DNA from 2 places in the Janthinobacterium sp. J1-1 genome. Region 2 is predicted to be linked to the other one. Evidence: predicted binding sites of a transcription regulator. Region 2 holds the regulator's gene; the other holds the start of a gene.
The links. Region 2 encodes FNR, which switches genes on or off when oxygen is low (the NO sensors DNR and NnrR bind a similar motif). Its sites were predicted from a motif close to TTGATNNNNATCAA; they were not measured.

Region 1 (12,156 bases), 1.5 Mb from region 2:
CCGGTGGCGACGACGGCCAGGAAAATGGCCAGCGGCAGCGGCACGCCGGCGGCCGACATCACGGCGGCCAGCATTCCGCCCAGCATGATGAATTCGCCCTGCGCGAAGTTGATCACGCCGCTGGTGTTGTAGATGATGGTAAAGCCCAGCGCCGCCAGCGCATAGGCGGAACCGACCGTCATCCCGGAATACAGAAATTGTAGAAATTGTGCGACTTCCATGGTGTCTCCAATGTGTTCGGCTGCACGCGGGCCGCCCTCGAGAGCAGCCCGCGCGGATACTTCCGGCTTACCTTATTTCGACAATTGCCATTCGCCGTTCTTCACTTCGACCATGCGGAAAGCCGACAGGTCCAGGCCCATATGGTCTTTCGCCGACATATTGAATACACCGGTGGTGCCCACAAAACCCTTGGTCGATTCCAGCGCCGCCCGCACTTTTTCGCGGTCGGTGCCCCCGGCGCGCTTGATGGCGTCGACCGACAGGTTCAGCGCGTCCAGCGCATAGCCGCCAAAGGTCGACGGATCGATCTTGTAGCGGTCCTTGTAGGTCTTGTCGTAGCCGACCACGATGGCTTTCTGCGCGTCCGCATCCGGCAGCATGGCGCCGATCAGCAGGGCCGGCGTCGGCAGGCGCACGCCTTCGGCGGCCTTGCCCGACAGTTTCAGATACTCGTCCGACGCCACGCCGTGCGACTGGTACAGCGGCAGCGCCGTCATGCCCAGCTGGCCGTAGTTCTTGGTGACGACGGCAGGGCCCTGGCCCAGGCCGAACACGAACACGGCCTGCACGCCGGCCGTGTTCTTGATGCGGGTCAGCTGCGCCGTGATATCGGTGTCTTTCGGACCGTAGGTTTCATCGGAGACCAGGGTGATGCCGTACTTGGAGGCGACGATCTGCGACTCCTTGCGTCCCGACGCGCCAAAGCCGCTGGTTTCCGACAGCAGGCCCACCTTGGTGATGCCGCGCTTCTTCATGTCTTCGAACACCTTTTCGGCCGCCATGCGGTCGGTATGCGGCGTCTTGAAGACCCATTTCTTGACCGGGTCGATCACCACCACGGCGCCGGCCAGCGAGATGAACGGCAGGCTGGCGCGTTCCACCAGCGGCGCCATCGCCATCGTCGCGCCGGTGGTGGTGCCGCCGATCAGCACGTCGACCTTGTCCGACTCGATCAGCCGCTTGGTAAAGCCATTGGCCTTGGCCGCGTCGCTGCCGTCGTCGTAGTGCACCAGTTCCAGCTTGCGGCCCAGCACGCCGCCGGCCGCGTTGATTTTCTCGATATACAGCTGCAGGGTTTTCAGTTCCGGGTCGCCCAGGAAGGCGGCCGGGCCCGTGACGGACAGCACGGAACCGATCTTGATATTGTCGGCCGCATAAGCGCCAACGGCGGACATGGCCAGTACGCCGGCAATCAGGGTCTTCTTGAAGATATTCGCAATCATTGTGGTCTCCACCAGGTTGGCACTACGGTCAATTGTTGGTCGGCGCTTTTGCAATCGTGCGCCTTTTTGTTTTTACTTTTTATACACGTTCAATCACGACGGCAATACCCTGCCCCACGCCGATGCACATGGTGCACAGCGCATAGCGCCCGCCAGTGCGTTCCAGCTGGTTCAGGGCGGCCATCACCAGGCGTGCACCGGAAGCGCCCAGCGGGTGGCCGATGGCGATAGCGCCGCCGTTCGGGTTCACGTGCGCGGCGTCGTCGGCCAGGCCCAGGTCGCGCGTAACGGCCAGCGCCTGCGCGGCAAATGCTTCGTTCAGTTCAATCACGTCCATCTGTTCGATGGTGAGGCCGGTCTGCGCCAGCACCTTCCGCGTGGCCGGCGAGGGGCCAAAACCCATGATGCGCGGCGCCAGGCCGGCGGTCGCCATGCCCAGCACTTTTGCGCGCGGCGTCAGCTTGTACTTGTCGACAGCCGCGCCCGAGGCCAGCAAGATGGCGCAGGCGCCATCGTTGAGGCCCGAGGCATTGCCGGCCGTGACGGTGCCGTCAGCTTTTACAACACCCTTGAGTTTCGCCAGCATTTCCAGCGAAGTATCGGGGCGCGGATGCTCGTCGGTGGTGACCATTTTCGGATCGCCCTTTTTCTGTGGCACGGCCACCGGCACGATCTCGCGCTCGAATACGCCGGCCGCATGGGCGGCCGCCCAGCGCTGCTGGCTGCGCAGCGCCAGCGCGTCCTGGTCGGCGCGGCTGATGCCGAATTCCACCGCCACGTTTTCCGCCGTTTCCGGCATGGTGTCGATACCGTACTGCGCCTTCATCTTGCCGTTCACGAAGCGCCAGCCCAGGGTGGTGTCTTCGATTTTCGCCGCGCGCGAGAAAGCGCTGTCGGCCTTGCCCATCACGAACGGCGCGCGCGTCATGCTTTCCACGCCGCCGGCGATGATCAGCTGCGCTTCGCCGGCCTTGATCGAGCGGGCCGCCAGGCCCACGGCGTCCAGGCTGGAGCCGCACAGGCGGTTGATGGTATTGGCCGGCACATCGACCGGCAGGCCGGCCAGCAGCGCGGCCATGCGGCCCACATTGCGGTTGTCTTCGCCGGCCTGGTTGGCGCAGCCATAAAATACATCGTCGATGGCGGACCAGTCGACCGATGGATTGCGCGCGATCAGCGCGGCGATCGGCAATGCGCCCAGGTCATCGGCGCGCACGCCACCCAGGGCGCCGCCATAGCGGCCGAAAGGTGTGCGTACGGCGTCACAGATAAAAGCGTCGTTCATGTTCGGTTCCTTGTTCGGGCTATCAGGAGAAGATCTTCGGGCGCTGGTCGACCACGCGGCGGGCCTTGCCCGTCAGGGTGCGTTCAATGCCGGAAGCGGCCACCAGGCGCACGCGCGTGCTCACGCCCACGTGCGTCTTGATGCGGTGTTCCAGCTCGCGCGCCAGCGCGTCTGTCTCGCTGGCCGACAGGCTGGAGGTCAGGTCGACGCGCAGTTCGGCGATCACTTCCAGTTTGTCCAGGTGGCCGTCGCGCGTCACCACCAGCTGGTACTGCGGCGCCAGCTTCGGCATCTTCAGGATCAGCTCTTCGATCTGGGTCGGGAACACGTTCACGCCGCGGATGATCAGCATGTCGTCCGAACGGCCCGTGATCTTGCCGATGCGGCGCATCGAACGCGAGGTCGGCGGCAGCAAACGGGTCAGGTCGCGCGTGCGGTAGCGGATGATGGGCAGCGCTTCTTTTGACAGCGAGGTAAACACCAGCTCGCCCTCTTCGCCGTCCGGCAGCACTTCGCCGGTTTCCGGGTCGATGATCTCGGGATAAAAATGGTCTTCCCAGATGACGGGGCCGTCCTTGCTCTCGATACATTCGGACGCCACGCCAGGGCCCATCACTTCGGACAGGCCGTAGATGTCGACCGCGTCGATGCCGGCGCGCGCTTCGATTTCCGAGCGCATGGCGTCGGTCCACGGCTCGGCGCCGAAGATGCCGACCTTCAGCGACGAATCGGCCGGGTCCAGGCCCTGGCGCGTGAATTCCTCGATAATGTTCAGCATGTAGGACGGCGTGACCATGATGATGGACGGCTTGAAGTCCTGGATCAGCTGCACCTGCTTTTCCGTCTGGCCGCCCGACATCGGAATGACGGTGCAACCCAGGCGCTCGGCGCCGTAGTGGGCGCCCAGGCCGCCCGTAAACAGGCCGTAGCCGTAGGAGATATGCACCATGTCGCCGGCGCGGCCACCGCCGGCGCGGATCGAACGGGCCACCACATTGGCCCAGGTGTCGATATCGTTCTGCGTGTAGCCGACCACCGTGGCCTTGCCCGTGGTACCGCTCGAGGCGTGAATGCGCACGACTTGTTCGCGCGGCACGGCAAACAGGCCGAACGGATAATTGTCGCGCAAGACTTTTTTATCGGTGAACGGGAATTTGGCCAGGTCGGACAAGGACTTCAGGTCGTCCGGATGCACGCCTGCTTCATCAAAAGCGGCGCGGTAATGGGGCACGTTGTCATAGGCGTGCTTGAGCGTCCATTTCATGCGGTCGAGCTGCAGCGCCTGCAGTTCATCCTTGCTGGCGCGCTCGATCGGTTCGAGGTCATTCGGGGCTGGATTACGTTGGACCATCTCTGTCTCCTGTTAATTCTTTAACTGTTCGGTGTTCGGGCAGTTCAAACCTGCTCTTGGATCACTTCACCCGCCACGCGGATCGACTTGCCGCGGAAGAGCGCAATCGCGCGGCCTTCCTGGTTGCTGACCTTGACGTCGTAGACGCCGCTTTTTCCCGCCAGCGCCTGCTCGACGGCATCGGCCGTCAGCACGTCGCCTTCGCGGCCCGGCGCCAGGTAGTCGATGGTGCAGCCGGCGCCGACCGTGTTCAGGTTGTAGCTGTTGCAGGCAAACGCAAAGGCGCTGTCGGCCAGGGCGAAGATAAAGCCGCCATGGCAGGTCTGGTGGCCGTTGAGCATGTCGCCACGTACGGTCATCGTCATGCGCGCATGGCCGGGGCCGACATCGACGAGGGCGATGCCCAGGGCTTGCGTGGCGCTGTCGCGCGACAGCATGGAGGCGGCGGCCGCTTCGGCCAGGGCCTGGGCTGCGTGTACAGAGTCTTGCTTATGCATGAAACGATGCTCCATTGGCGAGTTTGCGGCGCAGCAGCGGCGAGACGCGGTAGCGGTCCTCGCCATAGCCTTGCGCCAGGTGGTGCAGCACGGTCACGACGTGCTGGACGCCGACCGCATCGGCCCAGGCCAGCGGTCCGCGCGGATAGTTGACGCCCTTCTGCATGGCGATATCGACGGCGGCCGCCGTGCACACGCCCTGGTTGACGGCGTCGGCCGCCTCATTGGCCAGCATGGCGACGGTGCGCATCACGGCCAGGCCCGGCACGTCGTCCAGGCGCGTCACCGTAAAACCGGCCGCCTGGAACAGGCCGACAGCGGCGTTGTACGCTTCATCGGTGCACTGGTCGGCGCGCGCCAGCGCCACGCGCTTGGCGGTGGCATAGTCGAGCGCCAGGTCGAACAGCACCGTGTCGGCGTGTTGATTGTCGTGCGCGCGCTGGGTGGCGCTGCGGCCATCCGTCAGGTAGATCGCCGCGCCATTGCAATGCAGGGCCGGCGCCGTGTCGCTGACCTGGCCTTCGAGCGTGACCCTGCTGGTGACATTGATGCCGGACGCTTCCAGGCGCTGCACCAGCGCGTGGACGATGCCGCTGTGGCCACGGCCGTCGCTGCCGACGGCGCTGGACAAGGCCACCACTTCCGGGCGCGGCTGTGCGCTTTCTTCCCTGGCAGCGGGGATGCTGGCGCCTTCGCCATACCGGTAAAAGCCACGGCCCGATTTGCGGCCCAAAAAGCCCGCATTGACCATTTCCTGCTGCAGCACGGACGGCGTGAAGCGCGGGTCGTTGAAATAGGCGCCGAACACCGATTGCGTGACGGAGAAGTTCACGTCATGGCCGATCAGGTCCATCAGCTCGAAGGGGCCCATGCGGAAACCGCCCGCTTCGCGCAGCACGGCATCGATGGTGGCGGCGTCGCCGGCCTGCTCGCTGAGCAAACGCCAGCCTTCCGCATAAAACGGACGGGCCACGCGGTTGACGATAAAGCCGGGCGTCGATTTCGCATGCACCGGCATCTTGCCCCAGGCAATCGAGGTGTCGTAAACGGTGGCGGCGACCGCTTCGCTGGTAGCCAGTCCACTGATCACTTCGACCAGCGCCATCAGCGGCACCGGGTTAAAAAAGTGCATGCCGACCAGGCGTTCAGGGCGGCGCAGCTTGGCGGCGATCGCGGTGACGGAAATCGACGAGGTATTGGTGGCCAGGATGCAGCGCTCACTGACCAGCGCTTCCAGGTCGGCGAACAGGCTGCGCTTGACGTCGAGGTTTTCGACGATGGCTTCGACCACCAGTGACGCATCGGCCACGTCGCTCAAGCTGCCGGCCGCCTGCAGGCGCGCTGTGGCGTCCTGCGCCTGCTGCGCCGTCATGCGGCCTTTCTCGGCCAGCTTCGTGTACATCTTGCCGATATCCGCCAGCGCCTTGCTGACGGCCTCGGGACGCGTGTCGTAGAGTTTCACGCGGTAGCCGGCGGCCGCCGCCACCTGCGCGATGCCGGCGCCCATGGCGCCGCTGCCGATCACGGCGACAATGCTGTTGTTGTCCAGAGCTGCCATCTCAGTGTCCCTTGAATTGCGGTGCGCGTTTTTCCATAAAGGCGGTCACGCCCTCGCGGTAGTCGTCGGTGTTACCGAGTTCGCTCATCATGCGCGCTTCCAGCGCCAGCTGCTGCGGCAGGGTATTGGCACCACTGAGAGCCAGCGCCTGCTTGGTGAACGCCAGGCCCTTGGTCGGCGCGGTGGAGAAATGCACGGCCAGTTTGCGCGTTTCCGCAGCCAGCTCGGCGTCGTCCACGCATTTCCAGATCAGGCCCCAGTCCTCCGCTTTTTCGGCCGTCAGTTTTTCACCGAGCATGGCCAGGCCCATGGCGCGCGCCGAACCGATCAGGCGTGGCAGGAAGAAGGTGCCGCCCGTGTCCGGGATCAGGCCCAGCTTGCAGAACACTTCGACAAAGCTGGCCGATTTGCCGGCGATAACGATATCGCAGGCCAGCGCCAGGTTGGCGCCCGCGCCGGCGGCCACGCCATTGACGGCGCAGAGTACCGGCATCGGCAAGGCCTTCAGGGCCAGCACAAGCGGCGCATAGTTTTTTTCCACCGACTCGCCCAGGTCCACGCCTTTCGAACCCGGTTCGACGGCGCGGTCGGACAGGTCCTGGCCGGCGCAGAAACCACGGCCGGCACCGGTCAGCACGAAGACGCGCACGGAATTGTCGGCGTTTGTTTTGGCAATCGCGTCGCGCACTTCCTCGTGCATGGCCTGCGTAAAGCTGTTCAGCTTGTCGGGACGGTTCAGGGTGAGCGTGGCGATGCCCTGCTCGATGGTGAAGAGGATGTTCTGGTAGGTCATGGCGTCTCGCTATTTTATTTATTGGCCCGCAACGGAAATCTGGGATCTGACCGTGGCTTTACTCTGCCTGGTCGAAATCGACAATCACCTTGTCGGTGACAGGAAAACTCTGGCAGCTGAGCACAAAGCCGCGTGCCACTTCGTAGTCTTCCAGCGCGTAGTTGACGTCCATCTCGACCTTGCCGTCGAGGACCTTGCAGCGGCAGGTGGAGCACACGCCGCCCTTGCAGGAATAGCGCATGTCGATACCCTGGCGCAGGCCGGCGTCGAGGATGGATTCCTTGTCCTTGTCCATCGTGAAGGTGGTGTGGTTGCCGTCCAGGATGACGGTCACTTCCGTCTCCTGCACCGCGCCGGCGGCCAGCTGGGCGCGTGGCTTGTGGGCGTTTTTCGGGATGCTGGCGGCGAACAGTTCGATCTTGATGTTTTGCTTGGGCATGCCGGCCGCCTGCAGGGCGGCGGATACGCCCAGCATCATGTCTTCCGGGCCGCAGATAAAGGCGTTGTCGTAGTCTTCCACCTTGATCCAGTGCTGCAGGAACTGTTCACATTTTTCCTGCGTGATGCGGCCGTTGAACAGTTCGATGTCCTGCTGTTCGCGGCTCATCACGTAGACCAGGTTCAGGCGCTCCAGATACACGTCCTTCAGGTCCGTCAGTTCTTCCTTGAAGATCACGGACGAGGAGGCGCGGTTACCGTAGAACAGCGTAAAACGGCTCAATGGTTCCGTCAGCAGGGTGGTCTTGATGATGGAGAGTATCGGCGTGATGCCGCTGCCCGAGGCGAACGCCAGGTAGTGCTTGCGGTTGACGCAGTCGAGCGGCACATTGAAGTGGCCCATCGGCGGCATGACTTCAATCGTCGCACCGGCTTTCAGCGTGTCGTTGGCCCAGGTGGAAAACGCGCCGCCGGGGGTGCGCTTGATCGCCACGCGCAAGGTGCCGTCCTGCACCGCCGAACAGATGGAGTACGAACGGCGCACGTCTTCCGCATTGATATTGGCGCGCAAGGTCAGGTGCTGGCCCTGCTGAAAGCGGAACTGCTGCTGCAACTCGGCAGGCACGTCGAAGGTGACGGCGATGGTGTCGCGCGTTTCATTGCGCACGTGGGACACCGACAGCGGATAAAATTTACTCATGCTTCATCTCCAGTTTCTACGCACTGCATGCTTTTTTAGTGGCACTTGAAGTAATCAAACGGTTCGCGGCAATCGATGCATTTGTACAGCGCCTTGCAGGGCGTGGAGCCGAACTGGCTGGTCAGCTGCGTATGGCTGGAACCGCAGTTCGGGCAGATCACATCCAGTTTTGGCGCCGCCACGCGTTTCACGCCCGATCTTGCCCCACCCTTCAGCCCACTGATATCGATCACCTGCTGCTGCGGCGGGGCGATGCCATAGCCTTTCAGCTTGGCCTTGCCCTCGTCGCTCATCCAGTCGGTGGTCCAGGCCGGCGACAATTGGTTCACCAGCGTGACGTTTTCCACGCCATGCTCGCGCAAGGCATCCGTCACCGCATCGGCGATCACCTGCATCGCCGGGCAACCGGAATAGGTCGGGGTGATCGTCACCACGCAGGCGTCATTGCCTGTCACTTCGACGGCGCGCACGATACCCAGGTCCACCACCGAAATGACGGGGATTTCCGGGTCCGGCACGTCGCCGAGCCAGGCCCAGACCTGCGCCGCATCGAGCGTGCCGGTGGCGGTATTCATTACCACTCCGCTCCGGGATAGGCGCGCTGCAGGAACTGCATCTCGGCCAGGATAAAACCCAGGTGTTCCGTATGCGTGCCCTGCTTGCCGCCCTTTTGCATCCAGGCGTCCGGCGCCGGCATGGTCAATGTGGCTTCGGCAAAGATCTCGGCCACGTGTTCCAGAAAGGCGGCGCGCAGCAGGTCGGCAGGCGGCGCGATGCCGGCCGCCACCATGGCGCTGTCGACCGCGTCATACTGGAACATCTCGCCCGTATACATCCACAGCGCGTCGGCCGCGGCCTGGGTTTTCTGGTGGCTTTCCGCCGTGCCGTCGCCCAGGCGCACGATCAGGTCACCGCTGCGGCGCAGGTGGTACGTCACTTCCTTGATCGACTTCTGCGCCACTTCGACGATGCGCGGGTCGCTCGCTTTCGTCAGCTCCAGCAGCTGGAAGTAGTGCCAGGTGTCGAAGAAGAACTGGCGCATCATGGTGTCGGCGTAGTTGCCGTTCGGCTGTTCGACCAGCAGGCAGTTGCGGAAGTCGTGGGCGTCGCGCATGAAGGCGATATCGTCCTCGTCGCGGCCCGCGTTTTCCAGTTCGGCCGCATAGCTGAACCACAAGCGCGTCTGGCCCAGCAGGTCCAGCGCGACGTTGGTCAGCGCCATGTCTTCTTCCAGCGCCGGACCCTTGCCGCACAGCTGCGACAGCTGCTGGCTGAGGATCAGGGCGTTGTCGCCCAGGCGCAGTAAATAAGTGACCTTGTCATCCATTGCGATCACTCCCATCACAGGTTCTTGACTTCTTCCGGCATCGGGAAGAAGGTGGGATGGCGATACACCTTGCTGTTCGACGGTTCGAACAGGGCGCCCTTGTCGCCGGGGCTGCTGGCAACGATATCGGCGGCGCGCACCACCCAGATGCTGACGCCTTCATTGCGGCGCGTGTACACGTCGCGCGCATGGTTGACCGCCATGGTGGCGTCGGAGGCGTGCAGGCTGCCCACATGCTTGTGCGCCAGGCCGTGCTGGCTGCGGATGAAAACTTCCCACAAAGGCCATTCTTTGCTCATGATGCTATCCCCTTACTGTTTTTATGTCGGTTCTCAGGCTGCCGCTTTGACTGCGGTCTGCTTGTCGGCGTAGGCCACCAGTGCATCGCGGAACCATGCGCCATCTTCATACGCTTTGACGCGCGTCTGCAGGCGTTCGCGGTTGCACGGGCCATTGCCCTTCAATACATTGTTGAACTCGGACCAGTCGATCTCGCCGAATTCATAGTGGCCGGTCTCGACGTTGAATTTCAGGTCGGGATCGGGCACGGTCAGGCCCAGGTATTCGATCTGCGGCACGGTCTGGTCGACCATGCGCTGGCGCAATTCGTCGTTCGAGAACAGCTTGATGCGCCATTGCGCCGATTGCGCGCTGTTGACGGACGCCGCGTCGGACGGGCCGAACATCATCAGCGACGGCCACCACCAGCGGTTCAGGGCATCCTGCGCCATGGCTTTCTGTGCTGGCGTGCCCTTGCACAGCGACATCATGATGTCGTAGCCCTGGCGCGCATGGAACGATTCTTCCTTGCAGACGCGGATCATGGCACGCGCATACGGCCCATACGAGCAGCGGCACAGCGGAATCTGGTTGATGATGGCCGAGCCGTCGACCAGCCAGCCGATGGCGCCCATGTCGGCCCACGACAGGGTCGGGTAGTTGAAGATGCTGGAATACTTGGCTTTGCCCGAGTGCAGGGCGGCCAGCAATTCGTCGCGCGACACGCCCAGCGTTTCGGCCGCGCTGTACAGGTACAGGCCGTGGCCCGCTTCGTCCTGGATCTTGGCCAACAGGATGGACTTGCGTTTCAGGGTCGGCGCGCGCGTCACCCAATTGCCTTCTGGCAATTGACCGACGATTTCCGAGTGGGCGTGCTGCGAAATCTGGCGGATCAGGGTCTTGCGGTAAGCGTCCGGCATCCAGTCCTTGGCCTCGATCTTGATGCCTTCGTCGATGCGTGCCTGGAAAGCCTGCTCTTCCGCGCCCATGTCGTCGATGGAACGAACGTTCTTGAGGCCGGTTTCAACCATTTGTGCGTACATGATCTGTCTCCCAATGGGTGGCTTGCGCTACTGCGCAAAGCGATAAACGGATAATACGATACATAAATCGATTTGCATACACTTGATTTGAATCATTTGAAAATTCCGTATCTTATGTTTCTTTTACGGAGGTATCATATGGAAAATAGTGCATGCAGCAGCGCAGAGCGAAGTAAACTGCTGCCTTTATAGAAATGTCCTCTTACGGCCAGACCAGGAACACATGAACAACACCGCTTGCACCGCATGGATAGCCGATTTCCTCGCCACTGACCCGCCCCGTTCGAAGTCGCTGGTGATGACGATCTTTGGCGACGCCATCGTGCCGCGCGGCGGGTCGATCTGGCTGGGCAGCCTGATCGAGCTGTTGGCGCCGTTCGGCGTCAACGACCGCCTGCTGCGCACCAGCGTGTTCCGCCTGGCGCAGGAAGGCTGGCTCAGTTCGCAACGGGATGGCCGCCGCAGCGCCTATGCGATCCGGCCGGAAGCGCTGGCCCGTTTCGAGCGCGCCTACCGCCGCATCTACGCGCCGCTGGTCAAGCACTGGGATGGCAGCTGGACCCTGGTGATCGGCGCGGCCGGCAATATCAATGCCAGCGAGCGGGGGGCGCTGCGCAAGGAGCTGCTGTGGGCCGGTTATGGCCTGGTCGCGCCCGGCATCTTCGGCCACCCGGCCAGCAATGGCGATGCGCTGGAAGACATCCTGGTGCGCAACGAAGTACAGGGCAAGCTGTATGTCTGCCACAGTACGGAGTTGCCGGGTGTCAGCACGCGGCCCCTGCGCGAAATGGTGGCCGAATGCTGGGACTTGTCGGAAGTGATGGCCGGCTACGAAAAATTCATCGCCAGCTTCCAGCCGCTGCTGGCCCTGCTTCAGGAGCAGCCGGCCATCGCGCCCGAGCAGGCTTTCGTGATCCGCTCGCTACTGACGCACGCCTATCGCCGGGTGCAGCTGCACGACCCGCAATTGCCGGTCGAACTGCTGCCCGAACCGTGGCCCGGCACGCAAGCCTATGCGCTGGCGCGCGCACTGTACCGGCGCACCTATGCGGCGGCGGAACAGCATATCCTGGCCACCCTGCGGCGCGAGGACGAACAGGCGGCCGATGTGAAGCCGTGGTTTTATGAGCGTTTCGGTGGCCTTGATACCTGAACCTAACGACGAAAATGCCGGGGGCCGGACGGGGACGCCGAGTCCCTCAGGGTCCGACCCCGGAATGTGCTGTTGGGGTTGTTCAACCTACTGCTTCGCCACCACCTGCTTCGCCCCCGCCAACAGATCCTGCCCCAGCTTGTCGAGCGCATTGACCTGCAACTGCATGGTGTCGAGGATGGCGTGGTTGAAAGCCAGTTCGGCCGGCGTGGTATAGCCGGGAAAGCGCAGGATGCGCAGCAGTTCCTGCAGGGTGGTGCCCTTGCCCAGGTGCGCCAGCGCATCGC
Region 2 (12,156 bases):
CAGCAAGGGTTCGGTGATCATCGGCTGGCGCGTGCGCATGACGGTGCGGAAATAGTCGCGGTCGCCCACCTCGACGCCGCTGCGGCCCGGTACTTCGGGCACGTCGCTGATCACCTTGCCGCGCGCATCGAGCACCAGCACGTCGTCGAACAGGGCCAGCATGGCGCGCTGCTCATAGTACTGGCGCAACTGGGCCGGCTGCGCCATCAGCGCGGCCGGCTGGCGGCGCGCCGTTTCGCTGATCACGTCGAGCAGCATGCCGAGCTTGTCGTCGAGTTCCTCGGCGGTGCGGTCGATCATCGCCGTCTGCTGGCTTAATAGTACCTTGGTGAAATCGTCGCGCATGCGCTGCACTTGCACCAGGGTCACCAGGGCGATCATGGCGATCGAGGTCAGGCTGGTGGCCAGCGCGACTTTTGCTTTAATGCCCAGAGGCTTCATCATTTCCTTATCCTTGGCAAACGGGCAAGCGGCACAAGCGCGCTGCGAGAGATGCTATGAGGAATTCTCCTATCAATACATCAACTTGGCAAGCGTGTGCTTGTGGCGGGGTTGCCATGAAAATAAATGACGAAAGTCGTTTATTCGGCGTATTTCGCCGAAATTGGCACACTACCTCTGCATATACAGTAAACTTGTTGTTGTATTTTATAAAAGGTACTCACCATGACACCAGAGCTCTTGACGCCAACCCTGCCCACCGTGAACGTGGAAGTGTTGCGTGCGCGTTGCGCGACGTGCAGCATGCACCAGTTGTGTCTGCCCATGGGACTCGATGTGGGTGACATGGACCGTCTCGACCAGATTATCGGCCGGCGCCGCAAGGTGGTGCGCGGCGCCTCGCTGTTCCGTATCGGCGACGCGTTCCAGAACCTGTATGCGATCCGCCTCGGTCATTTCAAGACCTACCAGATCAACCAGGGTGGCGAAGAACAGGTGACCGGTTTCCAGATGGCCGGCGAACTGCTGGGCATGGACGCCATCAGCGCCGATCGCCATCATTGCAATGCGGTGGCGCTGGAAGACAGTGAAGTGTGTGAAATTCCATTTTCCAGCCTGGAACAACTGCTGGGCAATATGCCGATCCTGCTGCGCCATTTCCACCGCATGATGAGCCAGGAAATCACGCGCGAGCAAAGCGTGATGCTATTGCTGGGCAATATGCAGGCGACCCAGCGCTTTGCCGCCTTTATCGTCAACCTGGCGTCGCGCTATGAAGCGCGCGGCTATTCGGGCAGTAACTTCCAGCTGCGCATGTCGCGCGAGGAAATCGGCAACTACCTCGGCCTGACGATCGAAAGCATCAGCCGTCTGCTCTCGAAATTCAAGAAGGAAGGCTGGCTGCGCGTGTCGAACCGCGAGATTGAAATCCTGCAGCCGGCCAAACTCAAGGCGATTACGGCCGGCACCGACGTCTGCAAATAATTACAGTTCCTTGTCGGCCTGGATGGTGATGTCGCGCTGGGCCGGCCAGGTCCAGATGCCCGACAGGCGCCACACGCGCTGCTGGTCTTCCACCAGCACCTGCCAGCGGCTGCGTTCGAGCATCGGCAGCGATACCGAAAAATTGCCGTCCGCATCGGGCTGCACCATCAGCCGGATATCTTTTTCCGGCAAGGTGGCGTGCGCCAGGTGCAGCAGCAAAGGCTGTTGGTAGGCCTTGCCGAAACTGTGCACGGAACCGGTGATGCGCGATTGCGCCACGTCGTAGGCCAGGCTGGTATCCATCGCCAGGTCGCTGGCGACGGTGTCGCGGCGCAAGTCCTGGTTGATCGCCTTGCCTTTCTTGTAGTAGTCGCCCACCACCAGCGCATCGGGTTGCGTAAACGCGATGTACCCCATGAAGCTGCCGACGACGACCGACAGGCCGGGGCCGATCATCAGCAGCCAAGGCCAGCGGTGCTTGTACCAGGGATCGACGGGAGCTTGCAGTTTGGCGGTCTTGGACATGGGTGTTTCTCCTGATTCAACACGGCGCCAGGCAAGGCCAGGCGCCGCTTCTTGGTTTAACGCGGCACGATGAATACCGCGCTTTCGCGCACATGCAAGGACGGATCGTCGAGCGACTGCAGCTCGATATGGATCTTGTTCGAGCCCTTCTCGCCGACGCCGTGCGGCACGCGCAAACGCACCGGCCAGCCCAGCGTTTCGGTCGGCTGCAGGGTCACTTCCTCGCGCGTGACCAGGCTCAAGCCTGGCAAGCCGGACACGCCGATCCTGAAGTGCTGCTGCTCTTCCGAGGTGTTCATGATCTGCAGGCGATACACGTTTTCGATCATGCCGTCTTCGACTTCGCGGCCCATCGAACCTCGGTCGCGGATGACGTCCATTTTCAGGGGCGTGCGCAGGAACAGCGAGGTACAGACGGCGATGATGATCAGCCCCAGGATCGAGGTGTAGATCAGCACGCGCGGGCGCATGGCGCGCCGGCGGATCTGCTTCGAGCTGAAGTTGTTTTCCATCGCATGGTCGGTGCTGTAGCGGATCAGCCCGCGCGGCCGCTCGACCTTGTCCATCACGCTGTTGCAGGCGTCGACGCAGGCGGCGCAGCCGATGCATTCATATTGCAGGCCGTTGCGGATATCGATGCCGGTCGGACACACCTGCACGCACAGGGTGCAGTCGATGCAGTCGCCCAGCGCTTTTTCCGTCCCCTCCTTGGCCGCCTTCTTGTTCAGTGCACCGCGCGGCTCGCCGCGTTTGTCATCGTAGGTGATGATCAGGGTGTCCTGATCGAACATGGCGCTCTGGAAGCGCGCATACGGGCACATGTATTTGCACACCTGTTCGCGCAGCCAGCCCGCGTTGCCGTAGGTGGCCAGGCTGTAGAACAGAATCCAGAACCATTCCCACGGGCCGAAGTTAAAGGTGCGCACTTCCTGCACCAGGTCCTGGATCGGCGTGAAGTAGCCGACAAAGGTAAAGCCGGTCCACAGGGCGATCGCGCCCCACGCCAGGTGCTTGGCGACCTTCTTGCCGGTCTTGCGCACGGAGGGGCCCTGGCGGTCGAGCGCCATGCGCGCGCTGCGCGTGCCTTCGATCTTGCGTTCGACCCACAGGAAGATTTCGGTATACACCGTTTGCGGGCAGGAAAAGCCGCACCAGACCCGCCCGGCAATCGCCGTGACCAGGAACAGCAAATACGCCGCGATGATCAGCAGGGCCGCCAGATAGATGAAATCCTGCGGCCACAGCACCACGCCGAAAATGTAGAACTTGCGCGTGGTCAAGTCGAACAGCAGGGCTTGCCTGCCGTTCCAGTTGAGCCACGGCAAGCCGTAGAACGCCAGCTGGGTGAGCCAGACGCACACCCAGCGCCATGTTGCATAGCGTCCTTTGGCCTCGCGAGGGTAGATCTGCTCGCGGGCCGCATACATCTTGATGACTTGGGGTTCCATTACATTACTTCACAGGAACCGCAGGCTGAGGGTTGGAGAGGCTCCAGATATACGCCGACAGCACATGTACTTTCGACTCGCCAAGGAAGTCACCGAAGGCGGGCATGGTGTTGTTGCGGCCCTTGCGGATGGTTTCCATGATGGTGTCGGCGCTGCCGCCATACAGCCAGATCTTGTCGGTCAGGTTCGGTGCACCGAGCTGCTGGTTACCCTTGGCATCGGCGCCATGGCAAGCCATGCAGGCGCCGAATTTCGATTTGCCCAGCACCGATTTGACCGGGTCCGAGGTCGAGCCCGACAGGCTCAGCACGTAATGGGCCACGTTCTCGATATCCTGCTCCGAACCGAGGGCGGCGCCCATCGGGATCATGATGCCGTTACGGCCGTGCATGATGGTGGTCTTGATGATGTCGGGATCGCCGCCATACAGCCAGTCCTTGTCGGTCAGGTTCGGAAAACCCTTGTTGCCGCGCGCGTCCGAACCGTGGCACTGCGCGCAGTAGGTCAGGAACAAACGCTGGCCGATGGCGTTCGCCTGCGGATCGGCGGCCACGGTTTTCAGATCCTGCTTCAGGTACTTGTCGAACAGGGGGCCGTAGTCGGCTTCCGCCTTTTTCAGTTCCTGCTCGTACTGGCCCGACGATTTCCAGCCCAGCTTGCCGGCATAGGTACCCAGGCCCGGGTACAGGAACAGATACGCCAGCGCGAACACGATGGTGATGTAGAACAGCCACATCCACCAGCGCGGCATCGGCGTATTGAGTTCCTTCAGGTCTTCGTCCCACACGTGGCCGGTGGTACCGTCGGCCGGTGCGCCCGGCAGTATCGTCACTTTCGACTGCGAGTACAGCAGCACGCCGCAGCCGATGATGCCCAGCAGGGACAGCACGACAATGTAAATATTCCAGAAACCACTGGTAAAGTCAGACATGGCCGCGCTCCTCTTTTGCCGCTCCGGCGTTGGTCGGATAGTCCAGCGCTTCATCGGCGAACGGCAGGTTGGCCGCCGCGTCGAAGTCCTTGTTGCTGCGGCTGAATGTCCACCACAGGATGGCCAGGAACGTCGTAAAGGAAACCACCGTCATGACGCTGCTGGCGCTGTCGAACAGATTCTCGATTGCCATGCTAATTCCTCGTTTTGATTAATGTGCCCAGGCCTTGCAGGTAGGCCACCAAGGCGTCTTCTTCCGTTTTGTCCTTCAGCTGTTCCGGGCCGGCGGCGATCTCTTCCTCGCTGTACGGCTGGCCCAGGCGTTTCAGGGCGCGCATCTTCGGCACGATGTCTTCCGGCGCCAGCTTGGTCTTCGCCAGCCATGGGTAGGACGGCATGTTCGATTCCGGCACCACGTCGCGCGGATTGTTCAGGTGGGTGCGGTGCCATTCGTCGCTGTAGCGCGCGCCGACCCTGGCCAGGTCGGGCCCGGTACGCTTGGAACCCCACTGGAACGGACGGTCGTAGACGAACTCGCCGGCCACCGAATAATGGCCATAGCGTTCGGTTTCGGCGCGCAGCGGACGGATCATCTGCGAGTGGCAGTTGTAGCAGCCTTCGCGCACATAAATGTCGCGCCCCGCCAGGCGCAGCGGCGAGTACGGTTTCAGGCCGGCGATCGGCTCGGTGGTGCTCTTCTGGAAGAACAGGGGCACGATTTCAACGGCGCCGCCGACGCTGATCACCAGGGTGACCAGGCCGATCAGCAGCCAGGGGTTTTTTTCAATCCATGCATGTGAGAATTTCATTTGCTTTCGCTCCTATCAGGCGTGCGCCGCGTTCAGTTCCGGGATGCGTGCGACCGGCAACTTGGTGCCGCGCAAGGTCATGTAGGTGTTGTAGCCCATCACGCACATGCCAGCCAGGTACAGCAGGCCACCGCCGACGCGCACCACGTAGTACGGGTAGGTCGCTTTCACGCCTTCGACGAAGGTGTAGGTCAGGGTGCCGTCCGGGTTGACCGCGCGCCACATCAGGCCCTGCATCACGCCGGCGATCCACATGGCGGCGATATACAGCACGATACCGATGGTGGCGACCCAGAAGTGCACGTCGACCAGGCGCGTGCTGTACATCCTGGTCTGGCCGGCCACGCGCGGCAGGATGTAGTAGATCGAGCCCATGGTGATGAAACCGACCCAGCCCAAAGCACCCGCATGCACGTGGGCCACGGTCCAGTCGGTGTAGTGCGACAGCGAGTTGATGGTCTTGATCGACATCATCGGGCCTTCGAAGGTGGCGATGCCGTAGAACGACAGCGAGACGATCATGAATTTCAGGATCGGATCGGTGCGCAGCTTGTGCCAGGCGCCCGACAGGGTCATGATGCCGTTGATCATGCCGCCCCAGCTTGGCGCCAGCAGCACCAGGGAAAACACCATGCCGATCGATTGGGTCCAGTCCGGCAAAGCCGTGTAGTGCAGGTGATGCGGGCCGGCCCACATGTAGGTGAAGATCAGCGCCCAGAAGTGGACGATCGACAAACGGTAGGAATAGACCGGGCGCTCGGCCTGTTTCGGGATGAAGTAGTAGACCATGCCCAGATAGCCGGCGGTCAGGATGAAGCCCACCGCGTTATGGCCGTACCACCATTGAATCATGGCGTCCTGCACGCCGGCATAGGCCGAGTAGGATTTGGTGAACGAGGCCGGCATGACGGCGCCATTGACCACGTGCAAAATCGTCACGGCCAGAATGTAGGCGCCGAAGAACCAGTTGGCCACGTAGATATGCTTGACCTTGCGCTTGATAAGGGTGCCGAAGAAGACGATCGCGTAGGCGATCCAGACGACGGCGATCAGGATCGAGATCGGCCATTCCAGCTCGGCGTATTCCTTGCCGCGCGTCAGGCCCATCGGCAAGCTGACGACCGCGCACAGGATCACCGCTTGCCAGCCCCAGAAGGTAAAGGCGGCCAGCTTGTCGGAAAACAGGCGAACCTGGCAGGTGCGTTGCACCACGTAGTACGAGGTGGCAAACAGGCCGCAGATACCGAACGCAAAAATGACCGCATTCGTGTGCAGCGGCCGCAAACGACCGTAAGTGAGCCACGGTATGTCGAGGTTCAGGGCGGGCCAGGCCAGTTGGGCGGCGATGATGACGCCGACCAGCATGCCGATGACGCCCCATACCACAGTAGCGATCGCGAATTGCTTCACGATCTTGTAGTTATAGTTCAGCGATTGATCCACAAAGACTCCCTGGAATGTCTATTTATGATGGTGGCCAGAGGTTAAGTGTTTGGGGGCCAAAAAACTTTGATGTGGATCAAAATTCCCAAGATGAAAGATGGCTAGTGCGGCAGCATCAAAATAAATCCTGACCCAGGTAAAAAAAGCCGGACAAGATCCCTGCAAGCGCACCGTGGCGCCGTCATGGAAAGTACGGCCGCGGCATGACAGCACGACAAAATGCATGATTTCTCACCAATGTTGTGCTGCTGTCGCACCGGATTGTGCGGCGCACAAAATAATGCGACAAAATAGTGCAATTTGGCATATAAAGTTGTTTTGGAATAAATTTTCCATATTTAATTTGCTGGCCCGCTTTTTGCATGTCTGTTAATTCAAAAAGGAGGGCGTCCACATGGCAAATCCACAGGCAATCGTCGATCTCACGCACCAGGTCCGTAAACTTGCCACCAGCAAGATCGGTGACATCAATGACATCAACCGCGAAGCCAATTTCCTGGCGCTCAACGCCCTGATCGAGGCGGCGCGGGCGGGCGCCGCCGGTCGCGGTTTTGCCGTGGTGGCGAACCAGGTCAAGCACGTCTCGCAACGCATCGGCGAAGTGACCGACAGCCTGAACCGGGAGCTGGTCGGCTCGCTGTCGAGCCTGACCGCGCTCGGCGACCTGATGATCGGGCGCATGCAGTCGCATGAAGGCCAGCGCTGCGCCGACCTGGCCCTGAACATGATCGACATCATCGACCGCAACCTGTACGAGCGCTCGTGCGACGTGCGCTGGTGGGCCACCGACTCGGCGCTGGTGGAGTGCCTCGGTGATGCGGGTGCGGCGGCGCGCGCGCATGCGTCGCGGCGCCTGTCGGTGATCCTCGACAGCTATACGGTCTACAAGGATATCTGGGTGCTCGATGCCGACGGCATGATCGTCGCCAGCGGCCGCCCCGAGCAGTATCCGGTGGCCGGCCGCAACGTCGCCAGGGCGCCCTGGTTCAAGGCGGCGCTGAACACGGTCAGCGGCGAGGAGTATGTGGCCGATGACGTGTGCACCACCTCGCTGCTGCACAACGCCCAGGTGGCCACCTATGCGACGGCGATCCGCGAAGGCGGCGCGACGCACGGCAAGGTGCTGGGCGCGCTGGTGATCTTTTTCGACTGGGCGCCACAGGCGCAAGCGGTGGTCAAGGGCGTGCGCCTGACGGACGCGGAATGGGCGCGCACGCGCTGCATGATCCTCGATTCTTCGTTTCGCGTGCTGGCCAGTTCCGATGGCGAGGGGGTGCTCACCGAAGTGTTCCCGCTGCGCCCCGACCAGCGCCGTGCCGGCTTCTACCAGGACGGCGGCATGACCGTCTCGTTCGCCGCCACGCCGGGCTACGAAACGTACAAGGGACTGGGCTGGTATGGGGTGGTGTGCCAGCGGGCGGAGACGCGCAATTGATCTGGCTTCATGATTGATTTGGCTTAACAAGTGCATATAAGCAACGCCTTACAGTGGTGAGTCCAGTTACTTCAAAGGCTTGCCATGACCGATGCCAGCAACCCGGGTGATGATGCCGCCAATTATGTCGTAGGGCGCTTCAGTGGCACTTGCCTGTACAGCCACAGCCTGCTCACGTGCGTGCAGCAGATGCCGTCCCCCGGCATCGTCATCTTCGTGCACGGCGTCAATTCCGACGGCGAGTGGTACCGCGCGGCGGAGGAAGGCCTGTGCAAGGGCTTGAATACACGCATGAAGCGTTGCGACGAGCACCTGTGCCATGCCACGGCGCAAGCCGGGCAGTTGACGCCGGTGCGCTACAAAGGCGAGCTGACAGATGACGGTTACGTCGATCCCGATTACACGGCCAGCACCTTCATCGCGCCGCAAGCGCATTTCTCGCCGGTGATCCACTTCCGCTGGGGCTACAAGGCCAGCGCCACTGAATTGCAGCACTATGGCGATTCGGTCTACCTGAACGAACACGATTACTGGGGCGGCGGCCCGTTCGCCAATGGCTGCTCGTCCTTGCCGGATCTGTGGGGCGAGGGGCTGTCGGACGCCCTGTTCCTGTGGATCCATATCGAGCACCTGAACCCCGTCAACGACCGCATCGTGTATGCCTGTCCGCCGCGTCCCTACTTCGTGCTGGCCGCGCTGCGCCTGGCGCATCTGGTGCAAGCGATCCGCAAGGAACAGGCCGACGTACCGATTACCATTGTCTGTCATAGCCAGGGCAATATGGTGGGCATGGCGGCGGCATTTCTTGGTAATAAGATGGCCAATGTCCAGGATGCGGTGGGAAAGGCCGGCCGCTGCGTGGCCGACACCTATGTGCTGTGCAACCCGCCCTACAGCCTGCTGCGCCGGAACGACACCGAAGGCTGGCTGCAGGGGCAAGTCCGTGATGTCGACGGCAATGTCGGCCGGCAAAGCGGCAAGGCGCGCCGCAAGACGCTGGCGGCCTTCTTCGATATCGTGCGCGGCCAGGCGCAGGAACCCCCTGTCGATCCCTGCCTGAGCCGCATGGCGGACAACCAGAAACACGATTTCAGCCTGGACCAGGACAAGGCCATGTATGGCTGCGGCCCGCAGCGGTCGACGCGCGGCCGCGTCACGCTGTATTGCAATCCGCATGACCAGGTGATCTCGGCCACGCCGATACAGGGCATCGGCTGGCTAGGCCTCAGCGCCGAAGAGATCCAGGGCACGCGCGGCGATGGCGTGTTCAGCCAACGTGTCTTTGCGCAGGGCCACCCGGTGGGCCAGCAGGGTAATTATGACTACTGGAGCAACCACTATCGGCAGCCCGAGCGTGGCAGCCTTGATTTCTGGTTTCCCCATTCGCCGATCTCAAAATACGACCCGAACAAGGGCGTGCGTGCCAATACCAGCGCCGCGGGCAAGGCCGCCACCGTGCGCACGGCCGCCGCCACCTCGCAACTGATGAAGTGGCTGAGCATCCCGATCCACGCCGTGCCGCCCGGTGACTGGCGCATTCCCGTCAATGCGCCTGCGCTGCCGAACACTTTTTTGCCGCAGGCCGTGCGTTTCGGCACGCCCAGCGCGCAATTCGACCAGGATCTCGACCCACCCGCCACGCACCGCCATGCCGGCAAGGTGCGCGACGTGGACGATCCCTATGCGGACGAGGAGTTGGGCGCCCCGCCGGCCGGCAACCGCGATACGGAGGCGGTGTTGCGCTACGAGGATCACGCCCGGCTGCGCATGAAGGCGCGGCGCGAAAAGCGGTATGGCAATGGCGAAAAGGTCAGCATGGAAGACGACCTGTCGACCGCCACGCCCGAATATCGACACTGGCGCAGGCAGGAAATCCAGGCGCAACTGGCGGCCACCTGCGATACCCATGCCACCGACCATTCCACCATTCTGACGAACGGCGCGCATGCGGAAATGGCGCTGGCGTATGACGTGGCGATCGGGGTGAGTCTGAGGTACCCTGACTTTTTCGGACACTCTAGTTTGGTAAACTTCACCAACTGGAGAACTTATGACACGCTCAACAACATACACACCGGAGCTTCGGGAAGAAGCGGTAAAACTGGTCCTGACACAAGGCCTGACGCTGGAAGACGCCGCGTTGCGTCTCACCATTCCCAAGGGCACGCTAGCGAACTGGGTCAGTGCGGCAAGGCGCGGCACGTCGCCCAAAGTAGCCCCTGGTAGCCGCTCCGTGCCGGAGCTTGAGGCTGAGGTAACCAAGCTGCGCAAAGAGCTTGCCGAGGCACGCATGGAGCGCGATATCGTAAAAAAAGCGGCAGCGTACTTTGCGCGGGAGTCGCTGCCAAGTACGCGGTCATGAAGACCTTGCGACTCGAATTTCCTGTCACCATCATGTGCCGCGTCTTTGGCGTCTCGCGCAGCGGTTTCTACGCTTGGTCGAACGGCAAACCGTCGCAGCGGGCGCAGGACGACGCACGCCTGAAGGTCGCCATCGAGGCCGTGCACGCGCAGAGCCGGCAGACTTATGGCCCGTTGCGCATGCAGCCGGAACTGACGGCGCAAGGCTTTCCGGCCGGCCGTGATCGTATCGTCCGTCTGCGTCGCGAGCTCGCCCTGCGCTGCAAGCAAAAGCGCAAGTTCAAGGCCACCACGAACTCGAATCATGACCTGCCGGTGGCCGACAACCTGCTCAATCAGACTTTCGCGCCGACCCGGCCGAACGAAGCCTGGGTGACCGACATCACCTATGTGGCGACCGGCGAGGGCTGGCTTTACCTGGCCGGTATCAAGGACGTGTTCACCTGCGAGCTGGTGGGCTACGCGATGGACGAGCGCATGACGCAAACGCTGACGGCAACAGCACTGTGGAAGGCCGTGCGCAACAAACGCCGCGCGCCGGGCTTGATTCACCACTCCGACCGTGGCAGTCAGTATTGCGCCCACGACTATCAGAAACTGGTGACGCAGTTCGGCATGAAGCCGTCCATGTCGCGCCGAGGAAACTGCTATGACAACGCGCCCATGGAAAGCTTCTGGGGCACCCTGAAAAACGAGCTGGTGCACCATCAACGTTACGCGACCCGGGCCGACGCGAAAGCCGCAATACAGGAATATATCGAAAGCTTTTACAACCGCCAGCGACGCCATTCGCGCCTTGGCAATGTTCCGCCCGCGTTGTTCGCTGAAAAATTCAGCAAACAGCCGCGGGTGGCTTGAAACAAGAGTGTCCGCTATTGACAGTACACCTCAGTCTGATCAGCGAGGAGGCGATGAAAAAACTGCGCATTGCAGCAGACTGGCGATTGCTAAATGGTCTCGGCGATAACAATCCGCAGAAAATATTTAATGAGTATTTTGTGTCTGGACTGTTCAAAAAATTGTCATTGCTTAATTGGGTACGTAGCGGTGGAAGCACCGGTGCCATGCCGTCCGAGATCGAAGACGAACGCATGTACCAGCGGCCGGAGACCTCCTGATGCGCACGTTGATTGCTACCTTACCGCGCCGGCTTGGCTGGAGTCTGCTGGTATTCGGTCTTGCCTTTTCTATTGCACTCTGGTCTGTAACACACGCCACGCCATTCGATGAGTCTCTTCGAGAAGGAATATTGATGAAACGATTATTGCTGTTGCCAGCGCTGCTGGCGCTTACGTTCCTTTTCTTTCTGTCAGCCTGTGCCAGCAGAGCAACTGTAGCAACACCGGCTACCGTACCCGCACCAACCTCGCCAGTACGGCCATACATGGCGCAAGTGGTGGGCGTGCAGTGGTTGAATCCGCTGCAGCGGCGCGACTATCCAACCGAATGGCAACTGCTGTGGACACTCGGTCTGGCCAAGCCGAACAAGGATGATGCCAAAGTGAAAGAAAATCCTGTGCGCTTTGGCAAGGTGCAATCGATCGGCATGATTGCTGCAGGTAATGACGGCGAGGAAACCTTCCACGGTTACCATCACAAATATGTGACGGAGCTGATTTACCGTTTTCGTGACATTTATTTTTCCAGCGCAGAGTATTTTTACAATGCCCATTCCCTGACCGACAAATCCACACGGCGAGAACTGGCCGGCATCCATGTCGAGTATGCCTTGCCTGAAGGACGCCTCGATCCAATCGAAGCGGGAAAATATATGGTTGA

Region 1: paaA (1,2-phenylacetyl-CoA epoxidase subunit PaaA) is a predicted target of FNR. The motif match lies at 10,799-10,812, and genes of this name have one in related genera.

What each region holds. Positions count from the first base shown of each region.
Region 1 is NZ_CP132339.1:1,739,691-1,751,846, reverse strand. It holds gene Q8L25_RS07925 (branched-chain amino acid ABC transporter permease) at 1-221, opposite strand, end outside; gene Q8L25_RS07920 (ABC transporter substrate-binding protein) at 294-1,445, opposite strand; gene pcaF (3-oxoadipyl-CoA thiolase) at 1,525-2,730, opposite strand; gene paaK (phenylacetate--CoA ligase PaaK) at 2,753-4,081, opposite strand; gene paaI (hydroxyphenylacetyl-CoA thioesterase PaaI) at 4,126-4,578, opposite strand; gene paaH (3-hydroxyacyl-CoA dehydrogenase PaaH) at 4,571-6,136, opposite strand; gene paaG (2-(1,2-epoxy-1,2-dihydrophenyl)acetyl-CoA isomerase PaaG) at 6,138-6,929, opposite strand; gene paaE (1,2-phenylacetyl-CoA epoxidase subunit PaaE) at 6,988-8,067, opposite strand; gene paaD (1,2-phenylacetyl-CoA epoxidase subunit PaaD) at 8,103-8,642, opposite strand; gene paaC (1,2-phenylacetyl-CoA epoxidase subunit PaaC) at 8,642-9,394, opposite strand; gene paaB (1,2-phenylacetyl-CoA epoxidase subunit PaaB) at 9,409-9,693, opposite strand; gene paaA (1,2-phenylacetyl-CoA epoxidase subunit PaaA) at 9,727-10,716, opposite strand; gene paaX (phenylacetic acid degradation operon negative regulatory protein PaaX) at 10,940-11,869, shown strand; gene Q8L25_RS07860 (hypothetical protein) at 11,957-12,156, opposite strand, start outside.
Region 2 is NZ_CP132339.1:239,272-251,427, reverse strand. It holds gene Q8L25_RS01105 (response regulator) at 1-444, opposite strand, end outside; gene fnr (fumarate/nitrate reduction transcriptional regulator Fnr) at 667-1,425, shown strand; gene Q8L25_RS01095 (FixH family protein) at 1,426-1,950, opposite strand; gene ccoG (cytochrome c oxidase accessory protein CcoG) at 2,007-3,398, opposite strand; gene ccoP (cytochrome-c oxidase, cbb3-type subunit III) at 3,403-4,329, opposite strand; gene Q8L25_RS01080 (cbb3-type cytochrome c oxidase subunit 3) at 4,322-4,522, opposite strand; gene ccoO (cytochrome-c oxidase, cbb3-type subunit II) at 4,524-5,138, opposite strand; gene ccoN (cytochrome-c oxidase, cbb3-type subunit I) at 5,154-6,581, opposite strand; gene Q8L25_RS01065 (methyl-accepting chemotaxis protein) at 6,976-8,016, shown strand; gene Q8L25_RS01060 (hypothetical protein) at 8,101-10,242, shown strand; one part of gene Q8L25_RS01055 (IS3 family transposase) at 10,124-10,334, shown strand; one part of gene Q8L25_RS01055 (IS3 family transposase) at 10,334-11,235, shown strand; gene Q8L25_RS01050 (hypothetical protein) at 11,289-11,495, shown strand; gene Q8L25_RS01045 (hypothetical protein) at 11,495-12,156, shown strand, end outside.